One region of the Ponticoccus sp. (in: a-proteobacteria) genome, then DNA from elsewhere that is predicted to be linked to it. Evidence: riboswitches for the same ligand, from Rfam matches in the RefSeq annotation. Region 1 holds a riboswitch; the other holds the start of a gene.
The links. Region 1 has a riboswitch for cobalamin ahead of bluB (5,6-dimethylbenzimidazole synthase). Riboswitches for the same ligand answer to the same signal wherever they lie in the genome.
Positions count from the first base shown of each region.

Region 1 (7,314 bases):
TGTGGAACCCGGCGCGGTGTCGCATCCGGCGCCCCTGCCCCCGCCGGTCCCGATGCCGATGCCGATGCCGGTGTCGGCACTCCCGGCGCCGGGCACAGACAAGGGCGGCAAGCCCTCACATGCCTCGCCGTCCGTCCGCAAGCTGGCGCGAACACTGGGTGTGGCCATCGACGAGGTGCCCGCCACGGGGCGGAAGAACCGCATCACCCGCGACGATGTCGAGGCCTTCGTCAAGACACGCCTGACCACACCGCCATCCAAGGCCGGACAGGGGACCGCCCTGCCGGATCTGCCCGACTGGCCAAATCCGGATTTCGCCGTGTTCGGCCCGATCGAACGCATGCCCCTGTCCCGCATCGCGCGGATTTCCGGGCCAAGCCTGACCCGCAACGCGATGCTGATCCCGCATGTCTGCAACTTCGACAAGGCCGACGTCAGCGATCTTGAGGACTTCCGCAAACGGCTCAACACCGAAGCCGGCCCAGAGGATGCGCGGATCACCATGCTGGCCTTTGCGGTCAAGGCCACGGTCTGTGCATTGAAGGCCCATCCGCGCTTCAACGCGTCGCTCGACGGCGACGACATCGTGCTCAAGCACTATTGGAACATCGGCGTCGCGGCGGACACCCCCGATGGTCTTGTCGTGCCGGTCATCAAGGAAGCCGACCGAAAGGGCCTGCGCGAGATTGCCGCGGAAATGGCCTCTCTTGCTGCCAGCGCGCGGCAGGGCAGGCTGAAACGCGACGACATGCAGGGGGCGACATTCACGATTTCCTCGCTGGGCGGGGTCGGTGGCACGGGATTCACGCCCATCATCAACGCGCCGGAAGTGGCCATCCTGGGGATGACCCGCGCCGAAACCCAGCCGGTCTGGAACGGCTCTGCCTTCCAGCCGCGTTTGATCCAGCCACTGAGCCTGAGCTGGGATCACCGGGTCGTGGACGGGGTCGCGGCCGCGCGTTTCCTGCGCCACGTCTCCGAGGTCATGGGCGACCTTCGCAGACTGTCCGTCTGATCGCTGACCGGGCGGGTGCGGCGCCAGCCCGGCTTGGCGCCGCCCCTGCCCCGCCAAGCGGCAGGCCCGGGGCGGATCGGCGCAGGCGGCGCCAATCCGGGCCACGGGTCCGCACGATCATCAAGGGGCGCGGTTCAATGGAACAGGCGCAAATCGGCCCTGCGCCGCGCCATCAGTCGACGCCGGGATGCGGCTAGGGTGCGGGCCAGCGATCATCGTGGATCACGCTGTCAAGCGCCAGCCTCTTGCGCCAGCCCCGGGCTTCAAGTTCGGGCTTCGGATAAAGCGCGTCGACGTATCCCGCGCAGAGATAGGCCACGATTTCAACGTGGTCCGGGATGCCAAGCAGGCCGCGAAGGTCGTCTGGTCGAAAGATCGAGACCCAGCCGATACCCACCCCTTCCGCGCGGGCGGCCAGCCAGAGGTTCTGAACGGCGCAGACCGTCGAATAGAGATCCATGTCGGCATTGTGGGTTCGGCCCAGAACCACCTTTCCGCCCCGGGTCCGGTCGCAGGTCACGCAGATATTCAGCGGAGCGGTCAGGATCCCTTCCAGCTTCAGCGACCGGTACAGGGCCTTGCGGTCGCCGTCGAACATCTCTTGCGCCTCGGCATTGGCGCGCAGGAAGGCCGCGTGGACATCGGCGCGAAGGTCCGGGTCACGGATCAGAAGGAAATCCCAGGGCTGCATGAAGCCGACCGAGGGCGCCGCATGCGCGGCTGCAAGAATGCGCCGGAGGGCTGCCGGGTCGATGGGGTCGGGGCGGAACTCGTTCCGCACGTCGCGGCGCGCGTCGATGATATCGTAGAGCGCCTGACGTTCCCGGTCGTCGAAGCGGCGGGCGGGCTGCGGAACCACGGGTTCGGCGGATAATTCGGGGGGCATCTTGGACCTCGCACAGTTCAAAGCGCCGCGGGCTCCACCCCGAAACGCAATGACATCAGGCCGGTCTTCTGGCTCCGGATCCTCTCGCCATGGCGCCTTCCCGGGCCTTGCCGCCCAGTGGCCTCTGCCTGACGATCCCCGTTACAGCGGCGGGCCCGCGCCGGACTTGCACCGGCTTCCCGATTCTCCCCCAAAGAGGGCACCTGATGCCGCCCTTATCCCGCGGGCACATGCGGCTCGCAAACAGAATTTCGCCCTCGAAAGCCCTGTGGCCCGCCCGGCGGCGGCCTTGCAGACATCGGGCGCAGCCTGAGCCCGGCCAATGGTATCGCGCTGGCCCTGGCAGATGCGCCACCGCGATAAAGACCCGTGGCCCGGGGGGCGCTGCGCCCCCCCGGGCCACGGGATTTTCGATCATGCCGCTGCCCTCTTCCATCCTCGCAAGGCAGGGCCGCCAGGGCGCTGCGGGGCGCGCCGGGTGCCGCGAGCAGGGACCCTGCCAGACAGCCGGGCTGCGGCAAGGGCACGATCCGCCCCAAGCGCCTTCTGCCGGGGAAAGATCGCACCATCGGCGGTCAACCGTGGTTTCGGGCCATCGCTATCCTCCCAGAAGCCGTGGCAGCCAGAGGGTCAGCGCCGGAAAGGCCAGCAACAGCCCCACGCGCAGCAGTTCGGCCGCGAAGAAAGGCGCCACACCCTTGAAGGTCTCGATCATCGGCGTGTCCTTGGCCAGCGCCGAGATGATGAAGACGTTCATCCCCACGGGCGGCGTGATCAGCCCCAACTCGACCACGATCAGGGCAAGGATCCCGAACCAGACCTTCAGCTCCTCAGTGCTCATGCCAAAGCCCGACCCCTCGGCCCCCTGGTAGAGGCCGCCGTTGATCTCCAGCAGCATCGGCCAGAAGAAGGGAATGACCAGCAGGATCATCGACAGGCTGTCCATCAGACAGCCCAGCAGGATCAGCGCGAGCAAGAGCAGGATCAAGACCATCATCGGCGCCATGCCGCTTTCGGCGATCCAGGTGGCTGCCTGCTGCGGCAGGCCGATGCGCGACATGAAGATCTTCATCAGCTCCGCGCCCAGCAGGATCAGGTAGATCATGCCGGATGTGCGCGCGGTCGCCTTGAGCGCCGCGACGGTCGCTCCGAGGCCCAGTCGTCCCTTGGCCGCGCCGTAGAGCCACACGAGGAACACGCCGACCGCAGCCGCCGGGGTGGGATTGAAAAAGCCCGCGTAGATACCGCCCAGCACCAGCCCGAAGATCACCATCACCGGCAGCAGGCCCAGCGTGGCGCGCAGGAATTCGGAGCGGGTCGAGGCGCCGCCCGGCGGGCCCGCCTCGGGGCGGATGGTGACGTAAAGGGCGATGGTCAGGATAAAGAGGATCACCGCCAGAATGCCCGGCAGCAGGGCCGCCGCGAACATGGTGACGATGTTCGCCTCTACGATGACCGCGTAGACGATAAGCACGACCGAGGGCGGGATCAGGATGCCCAGCACGCCGCCCGCCGCCAGCGATCCGGTCGCCAGGGCGCCGGAATAGTTGTAGCGCTTCAGTTCGGGCAGCGCGACCTTCCCCATGGTCGAGGCGGTGGCCAGCGACGATCCGCAGACCGACCCGAACCCGGCGCAGCCGGCGATGGCGGCCATCGCGGTGCCGCCGCGCATCCAGCCCAGCCAGGCGTTCGCGCCCCGGAACAGCGCCTGGCTCAGGCCCGCGCCGGTCGCCAGTTCTCCCATCAGGATGAACATCGGCACGACCGACAGGTCGTAGATCGAGAACTGGCCGTAGCCCAGCGTCTTGAGCTGGCTCAACAGCAGGGCGGGACCGTTCAGCAGCGCGATACCGGCACCGCCGACGAGGATCATGGAATAGGCAATGGGAATGCGGATGGCGATCAGGACGATCAGGATCACCAGCGCCAGGATGCCCAGCGTGATCGGATCGGTCATGCGCGCACCTCCCGGCCGGCTTCGACCAGCGTGACCAGCGCGGTCGCCACCAGCAGCGCCAGCGAGACCAGGATGGGCATGAAGCCCCACCAGATCGGCACCTGCAGGATGGCGGTGACATAGCCGTAGGTCTTCTGATCGATCATGCCCAGCGACATCCGCCAGACCAGCAGCGCCGCGAAGCCGAAGGCCAGAAGCGAGGCCAGCGCCCGCAAGGCGGCCAGCACCCGGGTCGGTGCGCGGGCGGTGAAGATGTCGGCCGTGACGTTGGCGTCGGTCAGCTGGCAATAGGGCAGGAAGGCGAAAACGGCGATCGCGATCCCGATTTCGGTCAGCTCGAAATCACCGGAAAAAGGCCGGCCGACGATGCCGCCCAGGACCGTGAAGACATTGATTGCCACGACCGCCAGCAGCACGAGGCCGCCCAGCAACGCCCAGATCGTGGCCAGACGCGCGACCGCAGCGGAAAATCCGCTGCGGCCCACGGTTTCGGATCTGAACATCAGTTCCCCGCGCCTTCGGTGTTCTGTTCGATCAGGTCACGCGCGGTCTGGACCAGGGCTTCGCCGTCGACGCCCTTGCCCGACATGTCGTCGACCCAGCGCTGCACCACCGGTTCGAGCGCCTGCTGGAACGCGGCGGTTTCTTCCTCGGTCAGGGTCACATGGGTGTTGCCCGCCTCGGTCGCCACCCCGATCCCGTGCTCGTCGATGGCGCGCCAGATCCGGCCCACCTCGGCCGCCCATTCGCGGTTCGACGCATCGCGGAATGCCTTCTGCACGTCCTCGGGCAGGCTGTTCCAGCGGTTCTGGTTCATCGACACCTGGAAGGTCGTGGTGCCGAAGCGGGTCTTGTCGTGGCCCTCGATCTGGTAGTCCGTCTGGTCCTGGATCTTGAGCGCGGGAATGATCTCCCACGGGATGAAGGCGCCGTCGACGACCTTCTTGGACAGCGACTGCGGCAGGTCCGGCACCGGCATGGACACCGGCGAGGCGCCAAGCGCCTCGATCACCCAGGCGCCGGTGCGCGTGGGAATGCGCAACTTCAGGCCGGCCATGTCCTCTGGGTTGCGCACCTCCTTGTCGACCGTATGGATCGCCTGCCCCGCGTGGACGTGCAGGAACATCGGTTCGACACCGCGGTATTCCTCGGACAGATGCTCCTCATACATGTCGAACAGCGCGAGGTTCGTGGCCACCGGGTCGTTCTTGTACACGTTCGGCAGCTCGACCACCTCGGTGCGTGGGAAAAGCCCCGGCGTATAGCCGTTGACGGTCCAGACCAGGTCGACCACGCCGTCGCGAACCTGGTTGATCAGTTCGGGCGGACGCCCGCCCAGCGTCATCGAGGGGTAGATCTCGATCTTGACCTTGCCGCCCGAGTTCTCCTCGACCGCGCGGGCCCAGGGTTCGAGCATCTTCGTCTGCGCCGGAGCCTTGGCGCCCAGGAAATGGTGCAGCTTGAAGACGTGCTCCTGCGCAAAGGCCGGTGCCGTGCTCAGGCCCATCGCTGCCGTGGCCAGAACGGCCAGTCCCAGTTTCTTAATCATCGGTCGATCCTTCCTTGGTTGCCGATCAGATTGGATAGTGCAGATCGCCGTCCTGCAGGGTGATCCAGCGCAGCTCGGTGAATTCCTGCACACCCCAGACGCCGCCGAAGCGGCCATAGCCCGAGGATTTGACCCCGCCGAACGGCATCTGCGCCTCGTCGTGGACCGTCGGGCCGTTGACGTGGCAGATGCCGCTTTCGATGCGCTTGGCGACCGCCAGCGCGGCCATCGTGTCGCGCCCGAAGACGGCGGCGGACAGGCCGAATTCGCTTTCATTGGCGATGCGCACTGCCTCATCGACCGAGCCTGCCCGGATGATGGCGACCACCGGGCCGAAGGTTTCCTCGGTATAGATGCGCATGTCGCCGGTGACATGGTCCAGCGCCGCCGCGTTCAGCATGGTGCCGCGCCCGCCGCCCGCGATCAGGGTGGCGCCCTTGTCCAGCGCGTCGGTGACGAGGTTCTCGATCCGCTCCGCGGCGGCCATGTTCACCAGAGAGCCCAGGGGCGTGTCGCCCTGGCGCGGATCGCCGGCCGTGAGGCTTTCGACCTTGGCGCGGAAGGCTTCGACGAAGCGGTCCCCCGCGTCACCGACGGTGATGATCCGTTCGGTCGACATGCAGATCTGACCCTCGTTCATGTAGGCGCCGAAACCGGCGGCCGCCACGGCGGCGTCGATATCGGCGTCCTCCAGCACGATCAGCGGCGCCTTGCCGCCCAGCTCCAGGAGGGCGGGCTTCAGGTTCCGCCCGGCCAGCTCTCCGATCACCCGGCCCACGCGGGTGGAGCCGGTGAAGTTCACCCGCCGGATCGCCGGATGTTCGATCAGCGCCGCGACGATATCCGCCGCGTCGTCGGGATCGTTGGAAATGGCGTTGAGAACGCCAGCGGGCAGACCGGCCTCGGCCACCGCCTCGATGATCAGCGCGTGCACGCGTGGGCAAAGTTCCGAGGTCTTCATGACCACGGTATTGCCGCAGGCAAGCGGCGTCGCGATGGACCGCACGCCGAGGATGACAGGCGCGTTCCAGGGCGCCATCGCCAGCACGACACCCGCCGGCTGACGGACCGCCATGGCGGTGGAGCCCGGGCGGTTCGAGGGGATCACCTCGCCCTTGATCTGGGTCGTCAGCGACGCGGCCTCGACCAGCATGTCGGCGGCCAGCATGCAGTTGAACCGGGCCCAGGCCTCGGTGGCGCCGATCTCGTCCTTCATCGCCTGCACGATCTCATCGGCGCGCGCGGTCAGGTTCTGCGCCGCGGCCAGCAGTTTCTTCCGGCGTTCGCCCGGGCTTGTCACCGACCACGTGGCAAAGGCGGCGGCAGCGGCGTCGACCGCCCGGGCCGCATCCGTCAGCGAAGCGGCTGCGGCCTCGGTCACCACCTCGCCTGTCACCGGGTTCGCGCGGGTAAAGCTGCGCCCGCCCTCGGCGGGAACATATGCGCCGTCAATGTAGAGATTGAGCTTTTCCATCGGATTCTCCTGTCAGCGGGCCTCGGCCAGCGCGCCACCCAGGAAGGCGCGGATGACGGCGGGATCGGACTTGATCTGTTGGGCGGGGCCGGAGCCGGATATCCGACCGACCTCCACGAGATAGGCGAAATCGGCCAGTTCAAGCGTGGCGCGGGCGTTCTGCTCGACGATGAGGATCGTGAGCCCGGTGGCCCGAATGCGCGACAGCGCGGCAAAGACCTCTTTCGTGACGATGGGGGCAAGGCCCAGCGAGGGCTCGTCCAGCAGCAGCAGGTCGGGGTTCGACATCAGCGCGCGACCGATGGCGACCATCTGCTGCTCTCCCCCGGACATGGTGCCCGCGATCTGGTTGCGGCGCTCGGCCAGTTTAGGAAAGAGCGTCAGCACCTCGGCCAAGCGGTCCGGGGCGGTGGCCCGGGCGCGCGCCGGGATC
Region 1 covers NZ_JBLXGL010000014.1:90,093-97,406, forward strand. Annotated here, with positions in the region: gene ACN5KJ_RS19180 (2-oxo acid dehydrogenase subunit E2) at 1-1,015, shown strand, start outside; gene bluB (5,6-dimethylbenzimidazole synthase) at 1,209-1,901, opposite strand; cobalamin riboswitch at 1,942-2,123, opposite strand; gene ACN5KJ_RS19190 (TRAP transporter large permease) at 2,500-3,858, opposite strand; gene ACN5KJ_RS19195 (TRAP transporter small permease) at 3,855-4,361, opposite strand; gene ACN5KJ_RS19200 (TRAP transporter substrate-binding protein) at 4,361-5,407, opposite strand; gene ACN5KJ_RS19205 (aldehyde dehydrogenase) at 5,433-6,881, opposite strand; gene ACN5KJ_RS19210 (ABC transporter ATP-binding protein) at 6,894-7,314, opposite strand, start outside.

Region 2 (7,314 bases), on a different contig from region 1:
GCTCTGGGTGCTGCTGAACAAGACCTCTTTCGGGCGGATCGTGCGCGCGGGCGTGCAGAACCCCGAGATCGTGGGTTCCTTGGGCATCTCGCTGCGCCCCTACCTTTCGGCCATCGCGGGCATCGCCATCGGCCTTGCGGGGCTGGCGGGCGTACTTCTGTCGCCCATTCACACCGTACACCCGGCGATGGGGGCCGAGATCATCGTGCTGGCCTTCGTCGTGGTGGTGATCGGCGGGCTGGGGTCCTTCTGGGGCGTCATCCTTGCCGCCGTGCTGGTCGGTCTGACCAAGGGCCTCTTCGTGGCGGTGGGCTGGTCGACATGGTCGACCGCCGCCATCTTCCTGCTGATGTTCGTGGTCCTGCTGGTGCGCCCGCGCGGGCTGCTGGGCGAACGCATCCTCCGGTTCGAGTGACGTCATGATCCGCATCCATCCGCTTTTGATCGCCGCAGCGGCGCTTGTCGCGCTGCCCTTCGTCATCATCGCCGCGGGCCTGACCTATACCTCGGCCACCGAGGTCGTGGTCTACGGCCTGGCCTGCATGGGCCTGAACATCCTTGCGGGCCGCACAGGGCTGGTCAGCTTCGGCCACGGCGCGTGGTTCGGGCTGGGCGCCTACCTGGCGGGGCTGACCTCGCTGGCCATGGGCGGCGCCTTCTTCGTGCCGCTTCTGGTCGCGGTGATCGCCACCGCCGTCATCGCCACCGGCTTCGGCGCGCTGATCCTGCGCCGCCGGGGGGTCTATTTCTCGCTGATGACGCTGGCGCTTTCGGCGCTCGGCTTTTCCATCGCCTTCCGCTGGACCGAGGTCACCGGCGGCGAGAACGGCCTTGGCGGGATCGAGCGCCCGGCCTTCGCGGGCCTCGATTTCAGCATGTCGCAGCCCTACTACTGGCTGGTGGCCCTGATCGCCTTCGCTGTCATGGTCCTGCTCTGGCGCTTCAACAACTCGCCACTGGGCACCGTCCTTCTGGCCATCCGCGAGAACGAGCAGCGCGCGCGCTTCCTTGGCTACAAGGTCGACCGTTACAAGCTTGCGGCCTTCGTCCTGTCCGCCACGATCACGGCGCTGGCGGGGGTGCTGCTGCTTTACAAGAACCGCATGACCTCGGCAGAGCCGATGTCGGTGATCTTCTCGGGCGAGCTGCTGGCCATGGTCGTCATCGGCGGGATGCGCAGCTACCTTGGCCCGGCCCTGGGCGCGCTCTTCTACATCCTCTTCCGCGAGTATCTGTCGATCTACACCGACAACTGGCTGTTGTGGTTCGGCCTTGTCTTCATGGGCTTCGTGCTGTTCGCGCGCGAGGGGTTGATCGGCATTCCCGGCCAGATCCGCCGCTATCTGAACCCACCGGCAGAGACCGGCGCCGCCATGGCGGGCCGCAAGGCCGGGGTGCATCCCCTGCCCGACTTCCTGAAACCCGCGCAGCACAGCGACGGACCCTTGCTGGAGGCCAAGGGCATCTCCAAGGCCTTCGGCGGGCTGAAGGCGGTGAACGCGGTGGACATTTCGGTCCGCGACCGCTCGCTTCATGCCCTGATCGGCCCCAACGGGGCGGGCAAGACCACCGCCTTCAACCTGATGTCCGGGCTGTATAAACCCGACGCGGGCAGCGTGACCCTGATGGGCCAGCCGCTGTCGGGCCGCACGCCAGAGGAAATCTCGGCGGCGGGCATCGGGCGCAGCTTCCAGATCACCAACCTGTTCCCCTCGCTGACCGTACAGGAGAACATCCGCCTCGCGGTGCAGGCGGGCGACGCGCAGCGCATGAACCCGCTGATCCGCGCCCGCACCCTTTCGGAGGTCAACGCCCATACCGCGCAGATCATGGAATACGCGGGCCTCTCGGGGATGGAGGACGCCGAGGCTGCCTCGCTCTCTTACGGCGGGCAGCGGCTCTTGGACCTTGGCCTTGCGCTGGGGAACCACCCGCGCATCCTGCTGGCGGACGAGCCGCTTGCAGGCCTTTCGGTGGCAGAGCGCGAGCGCATCGGCCACCTGCTCAAGGCGCTCTCGGCGGATATCCCGGTGCTGCTGGTGGAACACGACATCGACCGCGTCTTTGAACTGGCCGACCACGTCACCGTGATGAACGAGGGCGAGGTGCTGCTGGACGGCACCGTGGCCGACGCGCGCGGCGACAAGCGCGTGCAAGAGGTCTACATCGGCTCGGGCACCTCTGCGGTGGCGGGAAAGGAGCGCACCAGCGCCGTACAGGACAAGGTGCTGCTGTCGCTGGACAAGGTCAACGTCAGCTATGGCAAGAGCCATATCATCCACGACGTCAGCTTCGACCTTCGGCAGGGCGAGATCCTCGCGCTTCTGGGCCGCAACGGCGCGGGCAAGTCGACGCTGCTGAAGGCGCTGATCGGCATCGCCCCGGTCAGCAGCGGCGCGATCACGCTGGACGGCACGCCCATTCACGGCCTCAGCTCGGCGGCCATGGCGCGGGCGGGCATCTCTTACGTGCCGCAGGGGCGCGGCCTTTTCGCGGGCATGTCGGTGCGCGACAACCTCGAACTGGGCCGCATCCGCCGCCAGACAGGCGCGGGCATCCACTGGGACGAAGAGCGCATCCTGTCCTACTTCCCCCGCCTGAAGGAACGCATCGACACGCCCGCCGACTACCTCTCGGGCGGCGAGCAGCAGATGGCCGCCGTGGCCCGCGCGCTGTCCGGCGACACCCGCGTGCTGCTGCTGGACGAACCCTTCGAGGGGCTGTCCCCCGCCATCGTCGAGCAGCTGTTCGAGACCTTCGACCGCTTGCGCGAAGAGGTGTCCATCATCATCGTGGACCACAACCTCGACCTCGCGCTGACGCTCTCGGACCGCACCGTCGCGCTGGAACGCGGCAGCATCATCCATGACGGGCCCTCCGCCGCGCTGGCCCATGACATCGACCTGCGCCGCCAGGTCCTGTGGCTGTAACGAAAGGGACCTGACATGACCGAGACAGTCGCCATCATCGGCGCGGGCCTGATCGGCCGCGCATGGAGCGCACTTTTCGCCCGCGCCGGGCATTCCGTGCAGGTCTGGGACGCCGATTCCGCCGTTCTGGACCGCTTCGCCGCCGACATGGCCGTGCTCTGCGACACCCTGCTGGCCGAGGGCCTCTTGCAGGACCGCGACGGGACGCTGACCCGCATCCGCACCTGTCCCACGCTGGAAGAGGCGGTCGCGGGCGTCAGCTTCGTGCAGGAGAACGGGCCCGAGAAGATCGAGGTCAAGACCGACCTCTTCGCCCGGCTCGACGCGGCCACCCCGCCCGGCGCGATCATCGCCTCCTCGACCTCCGCCATCGTCGCCTCGCGCTTTACCGAGGGGCTTGAACACCGGCACCGCTGCCTCGTCGGGCACCCGGTGAACCCGCCGCATCTTGTCCCGGTGGTCGAGCTTTGCCCCGCGCCATGGACCGCGACAGAGACCATGGACCGCGCCGAAGCGCTCTACCGCGATATCGGGCAGGTGCCGGTGCGCATGACCCGCGAGCGCGACGGCTTTGTCTTGAACCGCCTGCAGGGCGCCCTGCTGGGCGAAGCGCTGCGGCTCTTGGGTGAGGGCGTCGTCAGCGTCGAGGGGCTGGACGCCACCATCAAGGACGGGCTGGGCCTGCGATGGGCGCTGATGGGGCCGATCGAGACCATCGACCTGAACGCCCCCGGCGGCATCATCGACTACGCCACCCGCTACGGCGGCTTCTACGCGCGTTTGGCCGAGGAACCGGCGGGACCGGAGGTCTTTTCCGTCGACAACGCCGAGAAGATCGCCGCAACATGGCCACAGGACCGCAGCCCCGAGACCATCCGCGCCCGGCAGGACAGGCGTGACGCGCGCCTTGCCGCCCTGCGCCGGCACCTTGCATCCGAACAATCCTGAAGGAGCCCCAGACCATGGCGAAACCCCGCAAGGTCATCATCACCTGCGCCGTGACCGGCGCGATCCACACGCCCTCGATGTCCGAACACCTGCCGGTGACGGCCTCGGAAATCGCCGACGCCGCCATCGGCGCGGCCAAGGCGGGCGCGGCCATCGTGCACCTGCACGCCCGCAACCCCGAGGACGGCAGCCCCGACCAGTCGCCCGAGGCCTTCGCGCCCTTCCTCGGCGTGATCAAGCAGGCCTCGGACTGCGTGGTGAACATCACCACCGGCGGCGCGCCCACCATGACCATCGAGGAACGCGTCCGCCCGGCGGAAACGCACCGCCCCGAGGTCGCCTCTCTGAACATGGGGTCGATGAACTTCGGCCTCTTCCCGATGCTCAAGCGCTTTCCGAACCCCAAACACCAGTGGGAACGCGACTACCTCGGCAACAAGAACATCATCTTCAACAACAGCTTCGGCCAGATCGAATACATCCTGACGACGCTCGGACCGCTCGGCACCCGGTTCGAGTTCGAATGCTACGACACGGCGCATCTCTATAACCTCAAGCACTTCCTCGACGCCGGACTGGTCAAGGCGCCGCTGTTCATCCAGACGGTCTTTGGCCTGATGGGCGGCATCGGCGCGCATCCCGACGACGTCATGCACATGAAGCGCACGGCGGACCGGCTGTTCGGCGACCAGTACCAGTGGTCGGTTCTGGGCGCGGGCAAGAACCAGCTGCCCATCGCGGCGATGGCGGCGGCCATGGGCGGCAATATCCGCGTCGGGCTGGAGGATTCGCTCTGGGCCGGACCGGGGCAACTGGCGCGCAGCAACGCCGAGCAGGTGACGAAGGCCCGCCAGATCATCGAGGGGCTGGGGCTGGAACTGGCAACCCCGGACGAGGCGCGCGAGATCCTGCACCTGAAGGGGGCGGATCAGGTCGGCTTCTGACCGGCCCTGACGGACGGGGGCGCGGCGCACTCGATCCGGTTCACCGGAGGCCGGGGCGCTGCTTTCGCGCGTCGACCTTACCCCCGGATACGGGCTGTTGATCGCCGGGTTGCGCGGCACCGTCGGCGTCGCGTCCGGGCAGGCACGGCAAGCGACGGTCGCGGTGCCGGATCCATCCCGTGACCGTCCTCGACCGCCGGACCCCGAAGCGCCCGGGCATCGCCAACGCGCTTCTCCGGTCCGGGGCACCCCCCGCGCCGGAAGACGAACTGCGGGCACGGGCATCGCGAACGAAGGCGGCACAGGCGCCCGCCTTCCGGTTCGCATCAGGGGGCAGGTCGCCGACCCAAGGCATGTCCGGCAGCGGAGCCTCCGGCGCATCCCCCGGGCGGGCAAGGCGCGGTCTGGCCTGGGGGCTGACAGGGGAAACACCCCGCTGGACGGCAAGCGCCGTAATGGCCGCCATTGGCAATTCCACTCGACTTTTGCCCGGAATTCTGCAATGCAGAAGGCGATGGTGACCGGCCTGAAAGGGCCGGTTTAAAAGGGAATGCGGTGAGGGCCTTGACCCAACTCCGCAACTGCCCCCGCAACTGTGAGCGGCGAGCGACCCCGAAGAACACCACTGAACCGAAGCGGTTCGGGAAGGTTCGGGAAAGCGGCGACCCGCAAGTCAGGAGACCTGCCATCTCCGGTGCGTGCTGTTGCGCACCGCAGTCACCTTAACCCGGGCGGGGCGCTCTGGGACTGGAGAGACGACATATGGACCTGACGGCCCTGTGGACATCGCCGCCTCCGTTCATGCGCCCTCCCCTGCGCGGAGGGCGCAATGACACTGGAACGCACGATCCTTCAACTCGACACCGGAGAGATGCCAGCCGACGAGGCGCGGCAAATGGGGCAGCTTGGCTATATGCAATGGATCGCGGGCTTGCCGGGCAATGCGGATTATCTGCAGGCCGCGCGGGGCGCCTTTGACAAGGCCGCTCCGTTCATGGGCCACTCGCCGGCCGTGGCGGAATTCTGCAGACTTCTGACACGCTCACTGGAAGCGCCGCTGACGCCATTGCCCCTTGCGATGCCAAAGCGGCAGAGGCGCGGCGGCGCGCAGGCCCGACGGTCCTACCGCCTGCCGCATTGAACCCTCACGCAGGGGCCGCCGCCGCAGGAAAGCCGTAGCCCTGAAGGCCTCCTCTGCCTGAGCGAACAGGGGGCGCCTTGCGGAAGCATTTGCCAAGGACGACCGACCGGCCCTCGCTTGTGAAGCGCGCGCCGTAACCCGAGACCCGTCAACCGGCGGCACCCCGCTTGGCGCCCCGGGCGGTCGGTTCACGCTGGTGGACCATGTCCGGGCCGCTGAAGGCCCATCCCGGCACGGGCGGACAAGCAGGCCGCGCCGCACGGTCCCGGCCCCGCGCAACAGCCGCGCATCTGCTCGCCGCCGACCTTGACATCGAGGTCCCGGCCAACCCTGGCGGGCCCGGTCCTGTCGGCCACCAGAGCAGCAATCCCGGCGCCCGGGCCAATCCGGGGACCAGCCGCTTTGCACCCCGGCGGGCCGAAAGGCCAAAGACCGATATCCCGCGCCGCGACCAGAGCCCGCACGACCCGGGGGGGATCCGCGCCGACATCCGCAACACCCGCCGTGCTTGGGAAAGGCCGCGAAACCGGCCCGGCGGTCGCTCTGCACCCATGCCTCAATGCCCCGACACGGGACTATCGAAATAATCGATAGCGGTAAAAAAACGTTTCGTTTCCCTCACTAGACGGCCCGTGACACTTAACCGTCAAGGCAAACGGAGTGCAGTTCCCATGACCCACGCAAAGACCAAGACACGTCTGGCAGCTGATATCGGCGGCACCTTCACCGATGTGGTGCTGGAAACGCCCAAGGGCATGTTCACGGCCAAGGTGCCGACCGATCTGGAGCAGCCCGAACGTGGCATCATGGCGGGTGTGACCATCGTTCGCGAGCAGTCGGGGCTGGCCCCCAGCGATATCGATATCTTCGTCCATGGCACCACCCTGGCCACAAATGCGCTGATCGAGCGCAAGGGCGCCAGGACCGCGCTGATCACGACCGAGGGCTTCCGCGACAGCCTCGAAATCGCATATGAATCCCGCTACGATCAGTTCGATCTGCAGCTGGAAAAGCCGGCGCCGCTGGTGCCGCGCGATCTGCGCTTCACGGTGACCGAGCGGATGGATGTGCGCGGCAATGTCCTGCTGCCGCTCGACCGCGCCCGCGTCACCGAACTGGCCGCCGAACTGAACCGCCTGGGCATCGAGGCGGTCGCCGTGGGCCTGCTGCATTCCTATGCCAATCCGGCCCACGAGCAGGCCGTGCGCGCTCTGCTGATCGACGCCGGCTGCACGGCAGAGATCACGCTGTCGTCGGACGTCTGCCCCGAAGTGCGCGAATACGAGCGCTTCATGACCACCGTCTGCAATTCCTACGTGCAGCCGATCATGGCCCGCTATCTGCGGGCGCT
Region 2 covers NZ_JBLXGL010000012.1:136,308-143,621, forward strand. Annotated here, with positions in the region: gene ACN5KJ_RS17935 (branched-chain amino acid ABC transporter permease) at 1-415, shown strand, start outside; gene ACN5KJ_RS17940 (ATP-binding cassette domain-containing protein) at 420-2,930, shown strand; gene ACN5KJ_RS17945 (3-hydroxyacyl-CoA dehydrogenase) at 2,946-3,878, shown strand; gene ACN5KJ_RS17950 (3-keto-5-aminohexanoate cleavage protein) at 3,893-4,822, shown strand; cobalamin riboswitch at 5,321-5,527, shown strand; gene ACN5KJ_RS17955 (hypothetical protein) at 5,652-5,963, shown strand; gene ACN5KJ_RS17960 (hydantoinase/oxoprolinase family protein) at 6,635-7,314, shown strand, end outside.
Region 2: it holds a riboswitch for cobalamin, as region 1 does, so the genes downstream of both, ACN5KJ_RS17955 (hypothetical protein) here and bluB (5,6-dimethylbenzimidazole synthase) in region 1, are expected to answer to the same signal.